3 regions of the Cytobacillus sp. Bva_UNVM-123 genome follow, and region 1 is predicted to be linked to each of the others. Evidence: a T-box and tRNA genes for the amino acid it is inferred to sense, from the RefSeq annotation. Region 1 holds a T-box; the other regions hold tRNA genes.
What was found. A T-box is a leader RNA that pairs with one kind of tRNA and senses whether it is charged. The one in region 1 lies ahead of KDN24_RS18505 (valine--tRNA ligase), so its partner is inferred to be a tRNA-Val.
Positions count from the first base shown of each region.

Region 1 (3,235 bases):
TTCCCGCTGCTGTAGCTCGTTAACTCGATGACAAAAACAGGCTAAGCAGGTTGAAAAAACCTGCTTGACTGTTTTCTTTTGTTTTACAATCATTTTCGTTTTTCTATAAAGGTGAGTGATTCTTATGTATGAAAAGAATCGATTAATGAAAGTTATGCCGATCGTAAAGCATTATGCCCTTGAGCCTCATTTTGTGGAGGAAATAGGCAATGTTCAACGAATCTATACGAATAAAGGTATATTTGCTTTAAAAAAAATTAACCCAAAACAAGGCGCCGACTTTATTCGTCATGTCCAAACCTTATTTCAAAATGGATATAATCGGATTGTGCCAATTTTCCCAACTGTTGATGGTAGGTATGCAGTTCTCCATAATAATGAACTTTATTATTTAATGCCTTGGTTAGCAAATGAAGAGAAGGAAAATCGTTTTGCTCGTCATCAGCAGTTATTTCGAGAATTAGCAAGGCTGCATACATTATCTGTTCGTGAAGTGAAAATAGAGAAGGATGAGAGAAAGGAACATTATGAAAATACTATACAGGAGTGGGAAAAAGAAACAGAATTTCTCGAAGGTTTTATTGAGGCGTGTGAACAGAGGGTATACATGTCCCCATTCGAATTATCATTTGCCCTTTATTATAATGAAGTCAATCAAGCATTGAGATATTCAAGTAATAAATTAAAGGAATGGTATGAAAAAACGAAGGATAATGATAAAGCTCGTACTGTAATTGTTCATGGAAAAGTCTCGACCGAACACTTCCTGTATGATGATAGGGGCTACGGATATTTTATTAACTTTGAAAATGCTAAACAAGGATCACCTCTTCATGATTTATTGCCTTTTTTATCACGGACATTAAAAACACATCCTAAACGCTCAGAGGAATGTATTGAATGGATTTATACGTATTTGAATCATTTTCCTTTTAAAGAAGATGAGTTTTTGCTTTTTTTAAGTTATTTTGCCCATCCTGGTTCTATCATTCGCTCAGCGGAAAAATATTACAAAAGTCCAAAACGTTTAAGTGAACGAAAAGCTACTTACCATCTTCATAGACAATACTGGCTGTTCAAAAATACAGAGTATGTTGTCATGAGAATAGAGGAAATTGAGCAGCAAAAAAAGCAAGCAAAAGAAGCAGAAGCACAAACACAAACACAAAAAGGAGCCCAAAGTCAATCTTAAATTTTGGGCTCCTTTAAAGCAGTTGTAAATGCAAAGCTACAGCAATTAAGATTAAAGCGGCAAGAAATAGAACATCAAACGTCGTAGGAAAAATAATGACTCGTATCCCTTGAAAACAGCAAAATGGAATGATAAATTGTGAGCATGCTCCTCTTATTGTCCGTAACCAAGGTGGAAGTGTATTGGGATTATATCTTCTTCTCATTCATTACGCTCCTTTCCGAATTTCCTTTCATTCACTATACTATGTGTAAACATCCTTTTATGTGCCTATTAATTTACAGTATGTTTCAAATTACGCTAAAATGCATATAATACAATTAAATCGGTCATAATGATTGACGTAAAACCTTACTATTAGTAATATAATCATATATATTATCAGCGAGGATAGGGAAGAGTACGATGGCAATTTGCTTTAAGAGAGGAAAACCAGTAGCTGAAAGGTTTTCTAAGCAAAACCGTTGGAAGGTCGCCCTTGAGCTTCTTTTGTGAAAGGCAACAAGCCGAAGTAGCAAAAGACGGGAAATCCGTTATCTGTTTAAGAGTTAATCAAAACTAGAACGCAAGGATAAGCAAGATCCTGTCTGGCTTCGGTGTTTTGGGACTCGAGGTTATAAGATAATTCAACTTGTCTTATGTTTTCGATCCTAATTAAGCCCCCTTCGCATTTTTTTGGCTTTTGATTAAAAAAAAGGTGGTACCGCGAAGCATACTCCATTCGTCCTTTTATGGCGAATGGAGTTTTTTGTTTTTAATGGGAATTTATCGAGCTCGCTCGATAAAAACTGGGTGCAATTTCGCCAAGGCGAATTTGATTTAAGAAAGGATGAAATCGGATGGAAACAAAAGAAATTACGATGCCAACAAAATATAACCCTCAATCGATTGAAAAGGGGCGTTACAATTGGTGGCTAGAAGGTAAGTTTTTTGAGGCGAAGGATGATGAGAATAAAAAGCCGTATACGATCGTTATTCCACCTCCAAATGTAACTGGGAGGCTTCATCTTGGTCATGCATGGGATACAACTCTTCAAGATATTCTAACACGCATGAAAAGAATGCAGGGTTATGATGTTCTTTGGCTGCCTGGTATGGATCATGCCGGAATTGCTACACAAGCAAAGGTTGAAGAAAAACTTCGCAATGAAGGAAAATCTCGTTATGATTTAGGCAGAGATAAATTTGTTGAAGAAACATGGAAATGGAAAGAGGAATATGCAAGTCATATACGCGAACAATGGTCAAAGCTAGGGTTAGGCTTAGACTACAGCCGTGAGCGTTTTACACTAGATGAAGGCCTTTCTCAAGCAGTTCGTGAAGTATTCGTTTCTCTTTATAAAAAAGGACTCATTTATCGTGGCGAATACATTATTAACTGGGATCCGTCAACAAAAACAGCTCTTTCAGATATTGAGGTTATCCATAAAGATGTTCAAGGCGCCTTCTATCATATGAAATATCCGTTATCAGATGGTTCAGGTCATATTGAAATTGCGACAACCCGTCCAGAAACAATGCTTGGTGATACAGCAGTTGCCGTTCACCCAGAGGATGAGCGCTATCAGCACCTTATTGGGAAAACAGTTAAGCTTCCGATTGTTGGCCGTGAAATACCAATTGTTGCTGATGATTATGTTGATATGGAATTTGGTTCAGGAGCAGTAAAAATTACTCCTGCCCATGACCCGAATGACTTTGAAATTGGCAACCGCCACAATCTTGAACGTGTGCTTGTGATGAATGAAGACGGAACGATGAATGAAAAAGCTGGCAAATACAAAGATATGGATCGTTTTGAATGCCGTAAGCAAATTGTAAAAGACCTCAAAGAGCTAGGTGTATTATTCAAAATTGAAGAGCATTTACATTCAGTGGGTCATTCTGAGCGGAGCGGTGCTGTCGTTGAGCCATATCTATCCACACAATGGTTTGTAAAAATGCAGCCTTTAGCTAATGAAGCAATCACACTTCAACAGAAGGAGGAAAAGGTTCATTTCGTTCCAAATCGCTTCGAAGGAACATATCTACGCTGGATGGAGA
Region 1 covers NZ_CM177772.1:3,603,008-3,606,242, reverse strand. The annotation lists gene spoVID (stage VI sporulation protein D) at 1-23, shown strand, start outside; gene ysxE (spore coat protein YsxE) at 125-1,192, shown strand; gene KDN24_RS18510 (YszA family small membrane protein) at 1,206-1,397, opposite strand; T-box leader at 1,571-1,924, shown strand; gene KDN24_RS18505 (valine--tRNA ligase) at 2,032-3,235, shown strand, end outside.

Region 2 (3,235 bases), 2.1 Mb from region 1:
GCGAAGTATAGGGGCTGACGCCTGCCCGGTGCTGGAAGGTTAAGAGGAGGGGTTAGCGTAAGCGAAGCTCTGAATTGAAGCCCCAGTAAACGGCGGCCGTAACTATAACGGTCCTAAGGTAGCGAAATTCCTTGTCGGGTAAGTTCCGACCCGCACGAAAGGCGTAACGATCTGGGCACTGTCTCAACGAGAGACTCGGTGAAATTATAGTACCTGTGAAGATGCAGGTTACCCGCGACAGGACGGAAAGACCCCGTGGAGCTTTACTGTAGCCTGATATTGAATTTCGGTACAGCTTGTACAGGATAGGTAGGAGCCTAGGAAGCCGGAGCGCCAGCTTCGGTGGAGGCATCGGTGGGATACTACCCTGGCTGTATTGAAATTCTAACCCGCGCCCCTTATCGGGGCGGGAGACAGTGTCAGGTGGGCAGTTTGACTGGGGCGGTCGCCTCCTAAAGAGTAACGGAGGCGCCCAAAGGTTCCCTCAGAATGGTTGGAAATCATTCGTAGAGTGTAAAGGCACAAGGGAGCTTGACTGCGAGACCTACAAGTCGAGCAGGGACGAAAGTCGGGCTTAGTGATCCGGTGGTTCCGCATGGAAGGGCCATCGCTCAACGGATAAAAGCTACCCCGGGGATAACAGGCTTATCTCCCCCAAGAGTCCACATCGACGGGGAGGTTTGGCACCTCGATGTCGGCTCATCGCATCCTGGGGCTGTAGTCGGTCCCAAGGGTTGGGCTGTTCGCCCATTAAAGCGGTACGCGAGCTGGGTTCAGAACGTCGTGAGACAGTTCGGTCCCTATCCGTCGTGGGCGCAGGAAATTTGAGAGGAGCTGTCCTTAGTACGAGAGGACCGGGATGGACGCACCGCTGGTGTACCAGTTGTCTTGCCAAAGGCATAGCTGGGTAGCTATGTGCGGACGGGATAAGTGCTGAAAGCATCTAAGCATGAAGCCCCCCTCGAGATGAGATTTCCCATAGCGCAAGCTAGTAAGACCCCTGAAAGATGATCAGGTTGATAGGTTTGAGGTGGAAGCGTGGTGACACGTGGAGCTGACAAATACTAATCGGTCGAGGACTTAACCAAAAACGAAAAGCGGAAGTGCCTTGCTTAGGGGCGACAAGCTTAAGACGAGACGGCGAGAAGGTTGTACTTTAACCTTCTTGACGGATTGACTTAAGACCTCGAGCCCCTAGGCACTGGAGCTGGACACGCTTTAAGATTACTCTTTTTTCTTCTTACCATTATCTAGTTTTGAGGGAATGAAATTGTAAATTTTCCTCTTGCAAAAAGCTAAAAAATAGTTATAATAGAGTATGTCTTTGAAAATCTCTTAAATGAGAATATAAAGATATTGGTTTGGTGGCGATAGCGAGAAGGTCACACCCGTTCCCATCCCGAACACGGAAGTTAAGCTTCTCAGCGCCGATGGTAGTTGGGGGCTCTCCCCCTGTGAGAGTAGGACGCCGCCAAGCAGCTTTATTATTATCATTCCGCAGTAGCTCAGTGGTAGAGCATTCGGCTGTTAACCGAACGGTCGTAGGTTCGAATCCTACCTGCGGAGCCATTAGGAGAGCTGTCCGAGTGGCCGAAGGAGCACGATTGGAAATCGTGTAGGCGGTTTATAGCTGTCTCAAGGGTTCAAATCCCTTGCTCTCCGCCATTTACATAAATATATAATGGCCCCTTGGTCAAGCGGTTAAGACACCGCCCTTTCACGGCGGTAACACGGGTTCGAATCCCGTAGGGGTCACCATTTTAAGAAGGCATGCTAAATGCGCGACGTCCTGTCGCAACGCATGCACTCGCACGTCCTGTGCTTCGGAGGATTAGCTCAGCTGGGAGAGCATCTGCCTTACAAGCAGAGGGTCGGCGGTTCGAGCCCGTCATCCTCCACCATTAATATTATTGTCGCGGGGTGGAGCAACGAGCGTTACTTCATCGATTAAACTGCGAGTTGTACCGATTGAGCTGCTTTTTGACTAAGCTTCCTGAAATCGGGACAGTCCTAATGCTTAAAACAAGCATTGTGAAATCTAATAAATATTATTATCGCGGGGTGGAGCAGTCCGGTAGCTCGTCGGGCTCATAACCCGAAGGTCGCAGGTTCAAATCCTGTCCCCGCAATCTGGTCCGGTAGTTCAGTTGGTTAGAATGCCTGCCTGTCACGCAGGAGGTCGCGGGTTCGAGTCCCGTCCGGACCGCCATTTAAAAAAATGTTTGGCTCAGTAGCTCAGTCGGTAGAGAATTTTAAAAGATTACAGCGACAGAGCAAAACATCACCGAATGGTAAACTTTTAAAATTTGCAACAAATCGAGAAGAGATTTGGCGCACACTTTTTATCGCAAAATTAGTTTAGGAAGTAATATTTCATTTGGCTCAGTAGCTCAGTCGGTAGAGCAAAGGACTGAAAATCCTTGTGTCGGCGGTTCGATTCCGTCCTGAGCCACCATTTAAATAATGAATTAAAAATGAATATGCCGGCCTAGCTCAATTGGTAGAGCAACTGACTTGTAATCAGTAGGTTGGGGGTTCAAGTCCTCTGGCCGGCACTGTCTTGTATACGGTGGGGTAGCGAAGTGGCTAAACGCGGCGGACTGTAAATCCGCTCCCTTTGGGTTCGGCGGTTCGAATCCGTCCCCCACCACCATTTAGGGGTATAGTTTAATGGTAAAACGAAGGTCTCCAAAACCTTTGATGTGGGTTCGATTCCTACTACCCCTGCCATTCATTATGGCGGTTGTGGCGAAGTGGTTAACGCATCGGATTGTGGTTCCGACATTCGTGGGTTCGATTCCCATCAGCCGCCCCATAATATAATATTGATTATGAAATTAATACCCTTTCCATTCATTATGGCGGTTGTGGCGAAGTGGTTAACGCATCGGATTGTGGTTCCGACACTCGTGGGTTCGATTCCCATCAGCCGCCCCATATTTTAAGTAATATATATCAAATAAATTCGTATAATGAATAGTAATAATAAATTATTATTGGGCTATAGCCAAGCGGTAAGGCAACGGACTTTGACTCCGTCATTCGTAGGTTCGAATCCTGCTAGCCCAGCCATCTGCGGAAGTAGTTCAGTGGTAGAACACCACCTTGCCAAGGTGGGGGTCGCGGGTTCGAATCCCGTCTTCCGCTCCATTTTAATCTGGCGGCATAGCCAAGTGGTAAGGCCAAGGTCTGCAAAACCTTTATTCACCGGTTCAAATCCGGTTGCCGCCTCCAA
Region 2 covers NZ_CM177772.1:1,506,966-1,510,200, forward strand. The annotation lists rRNA gene KDN24_RS07145 (23S ribosomal RNA) at 1-1,088, shown strand, start outside; rRNA gene rrf (5S ribosomal RNA) at 1,361-1,477, shown strand; tRNA gene KDN24_RS07155 (tRNA-Asn) at 1,495-1,569, shown strand; tRNA gene KDN24_RS07160 (tRNA-Ser) at 1,573-1,665, shown strand; tRNA gene KDN24_RS07165 (tRNA-Glu) at 1,684-1,758, shown strand; tRNA gene KDN24_RS07170 (tRNA-Val) at 1,826-1,901, shown strand; tRNA gene KDN24_RS07175 (tRNA-Met) at 2,056-2,129, shown strand; tRNA gene KDN24_RS07180 (tRNA-Asp) at 2,133-2,209, shown strand; tRNA gene KDN24_RS07185 (tRNA-Phe) at 2,380-2,455, shown strand; tRNA gene KDN24_RS07190 (tRNA-Thr) at 2,483-2,555, shown strand; tRNA gene KDN24_RS07195 (tRNA-Tyr) at 2,569-2,653, shown strand; tRNA gene KDN24_RS07200 (tRNA-Trp) at 2,657-2,730, shown strand; tRNA gene KDN24_RS07205 (tRNA-His) at 2,740-2,815, shown strand; tRNA gene KDN24_RS07210 (tRNA-His) at 2,862-2,937, shown strand; tRNA gene KDN24_RS07215 (tRNA-Gln) at 2,998-3,072, shown strand; tRNA gene KDN24_RS07220 (tRNA-Gly) at 3,076-3,150, shown strand; tRNA gene KDN24_RS07225 (tRNA-Cys) at 3,160-3,234, shown strand.
Region 2: it has a tRNA-Val gene. The T-box ahead of KDN24_RS18505 (valine--tRNA ligase) is inferred to sense a tRNA for this amino acid. The anticodon was not compared.

Region 3 (3,235 bases), 390 kb from region 1:
TTAAAATGGCGGTCCGGACGGGACTCGAACCCGCGACCTCCTGCGTGACAGGCAGGCATTCTAACCAACTGAACTACCGGACCAAATTGCGGGGACAGGATTTGAACCTGCGACCTTCGGGTTATGAGCCCGACGAGCTACCGAACTGCTCCACCCCGCGATAATAATATTTTTTAAAGTTTCACAATGCTTGTTTTAAGCATTAAGACTGTCCCGATTTCAGGAAGCTTACTCAAGAAGCAGCTCAATCGGTACAACTCGCAGTTTACTCGATGAAGTAACGCTCGTTGCTCCACCCCGCGATAGTAATATTTTAAATCTTGTTATGCCATTCATTTAAGAAAAATGGCGGAGGAAGAGGGATTCGAACCCCCGCGCGGTTTAACCCGCCTGTCGGTTTTCAAGACCGATCCCTTCAGCCGGACTTGGGTATTCCTCCGTATGTTATATGGTGGACCTTGTAGGACTCGAACCTACGACCGGACGGTTATGAGCCGTCTGCTCTAACCAGCTGAGCTAAAGGTCCAAGATTCATCATTATATCAAAACTTGTAAGCAATCTTGAATATGGTAGCGGCGGAGGGGATCGAACCCCCGACCTTACGGGTATGAACCGTACGCTCTAGCCAGCTGAGCTACACCGCCAAATAAATGTTTATTATATTTAAATAATAATGGAGCCTAGCGGGATCGAACCGCTGACCTCCTGCGTGCAAGGCAGGCGCTCTCCCAGCTGAGCTAAGGCCCCGTAATTTTAGTGGTCGGGAAGACAGGATTCGAACCTGCGACCCCTTGGTCCCAAACCAAGTGCTCTACCAAGCTGAGCTACTTCCCGAAAAAACAAACGCGCCCGAAAGGAGTCGAACCCATAACCTTCTGATCCGTAGTCAGACGCTCTATCCAATTGAGCTACGGGCGCAATATAATGGTGCCGAGAACCGGAATCGAACCGGTACGGTAGTCACCTACCGCAGGATTTTAAGTCCTGTGCGTCTGCCAGTTCCGCCACCCCGGCACATTATGGAGCGGAAGACGGGATTCGAACCCGCGACCCCCACCTTGGCAAGGTGGTGTTCTACCACTGAACTACTTCCGCATATTATGTAAAGTGCGGGTGAAGGGAGTCGAACCCCCACGCCTTGCGGCGCTAGATCCTAAGTCTAGTGCGTCTGCCAATTCCGCCACACCCGCATATTTAAAGTGGTGAGCCATGCAGGATTCGAACCTGCGACCCTCTGATTAAAAGTCAGATGCTCTACCGACTGAGCTAATGGCTCAAAATTCAAAGTTTTAAAAACTGAATTTTGATAGTAGTAATAAATATGCTCCAAAGCCCTTTGGTCTTTGTCGCAGATTTTAAAAGCTTACCATTCGTTGAAGTAAAGCTTCGTGGCTGTAATCTTTTAAAATCTGGTGCCGGCCAGAGGACTTGAACCCCCAACCTACTGATTACAAGTCAGTTGCTCTACCAATTGAGCTAGGCCGGCTCATAATGGTGGAGGATGACGGGATCGAACCGCCGACCCTCTGCTTGTAAGGCAGATGCTCTCCCAGCTGAGCTAATCCTCCATATTTAATAGCTTGGCGGCGTCCTACTCTCACAGGGGGAGAGCCCCCAACTACCATCGGCGCTGAGAAGCTTAACTTCCGTGTTCGGGATGGGAACGGGTGTGACCTTCTCGCTATCGCCACCAAACCAATATCTTAATATCCTCATTTAAGAGATTTTCTAAAGACATACTCTATTATAACTAATTTTTAGCTTTTTGCAAGAGGAAAATTTGCAATTTCATTCCCTCAAAACTAGATAATAAGAAGAAGAAATAGAGTAATCATAATTATTTTGGTTAAGTCCTCGACCGATTAGTATTTGTCAGCTCCACGTGTCACCACGCTTCCACCTCAAACCTATCAACCTGATCATCTTTCAGGGGTCTTACTAGCTTGCGCTATGGGAAATCTCATCTCGAGGGGGGCTTCATGCTTAGATGCTTTCAGCACTTATCCCGTCCGCACATAGCTACCCAGCTATGCCTTTGGCAAGACAACTGGTACACCAGCGGTGCGTCCATCCCGGTCCTCTCGTACTAAGGACAGCTCCTCTCAAATTTCCTGCGCCCACGACGGATAGGGACCGAACTGTCTCACGACGTTCTGAACCCAGCTCGCGTACCGCTTTAATGGGCGAACAGCCCAACCCTTGGGACCGACTACAGCCCCAGGATGCGATGAGCCGACATCGAGGTGCCAAACCTCCCCGTCGATGTGGACTCTTGGGGGAGATAAGCCTGTTATCCCCGGGGTAGCTTTTATCCGTTGAGCGATGGCCCTTCCATGCGGAACCACCGGATCACTAAGCCCGACTTTCGTCCCTGCTCGACTTGTAGGTCTCGCAGTCAAGCTCCCTTGTGCCTTTACACTCTACGAATGATTTCCAACCATTCTGAGGGAACCTTTGGGCGCCTCCGTTACTCTTTAGGAGGCGACCGCCCCAGTCAAACTGCCCACCTGACACTGTCTCCCGCCCCGATAAGGGGCGCGGGTTAGAATTTCAATACAGCCAGGGTAGTATCCCACCGATGCCTCCACCGAAGCTGGCGCTCCGGCTTCCTAGGCTCCTACCTATCCTGTACAAGCTGTACCGAAATTCAATATCAGGCTACAGTAAAGCTCCACGGGGTCTTTCCGTCCTGTCGCGGGTAACCTGCATCTTCACAGGTACTATAATTTCACCGAGTCTCTCGTTGAGACAGTGCCCAGATCGTTACGCCTTTCGTGCGGGTCGGAACTTACCCGACAAGGAATTTCGCTACCTTAGGACCGTTATAGTTACGGCCGCCGTTTACTGGGGCTTCAATTCAGAGCTTCGCTTACGCTAACCCCTCCTCTTAACCTTCCAGCACCGGGCAGGCGTCAGCCCCTATACTTCGCCTTGCGGCTTCGCAGAGACCTGTGTTTTTGCTAAACAGTCGCCTGGGCCTATTCACTGCGGCTCATCCGGGCTATTCACCCAAATGAGCACCCCTTCTCCCGAAGTTACGGGGTGATTTTGCCGAGTTCCTTAACGAGAGTTCTCTCGCTCACCTTAGGATTCTCTCCTCGCCTACCTGTGTCGGTTTGCGGTACGGGCACCTGTTACCTCGCTAGAGGCTTTTCTTGGCAGTGTGGATTCAGGAACTTCGGTACTCTATTTCCCTCGCCGTCACAGCTCAGCCTTCACGATAATGGGATTTGC
Region 3 covers NZ_CM177772.1:3,988,841-3,992,075, forward strand. The annotation lists tRNA gene KDN24_RS20500 (tRNA-Asp) at 7-83, opposite strand; tRNA gene KDN24_RS20505 (tRNA-Met) at 87-160, opposite strand; tRNA gene KDN24_RS20510 (tRNA-Ser) at 347-439, opposite strand; tRNA gene KDN24_RS20515 (tRNA-Ile) at 450-526, opposite strand; tRNA gene KDN24_RS20520 (tRNA-Met) at 569-645, opposite strand; tRNA gene KDN24_RS20525 (tRNA-Ala) at 676-748, opposite strand; tRNA gene KDN24_RS20530 (tRNA-Pro) at 759-835, opposite strand; tRNA gene KDN24_RS20535 (tRNA-Arg) at 846-919, opposite strand; tRNA gene KDN24_RS20540 (tRNA-Leu) at 927-1,015, opposite strand; tRNA gene KDN24_RS20545 (tRNA-Gly) at 1,022-1,096, opposite strand; tRNA gene KDN24_RS20550 (tRNA-Leu) at 1,110-1,191, opposite strand; tRNA gene KDN24_RS20555 (tRNA-Lys) at 1,202-1,277, opposite strand; tRNA gene KDN24_RS20560 (tRNA-Thr) at 1,412-1,487, opposite strand; tRNA gene KDN24_RS20565 (tRNA-Val) at 1,494-1,569, opposite strand; rRNA gene rrf (5S ribosomal RNA) at 1,580-1,696, opposite strand; rRNA gene KDN24_RS20575 (23S ribosomal RNA) at 1,844-3,235, opposite strand, start outside.
Region 3: it has a tRNA-Val gene. The T-box ahead of KDN24_RS18505 (valine--tRNA ligase) is inferred to sense a tRNA for this amino acid. The anticodon was not compared.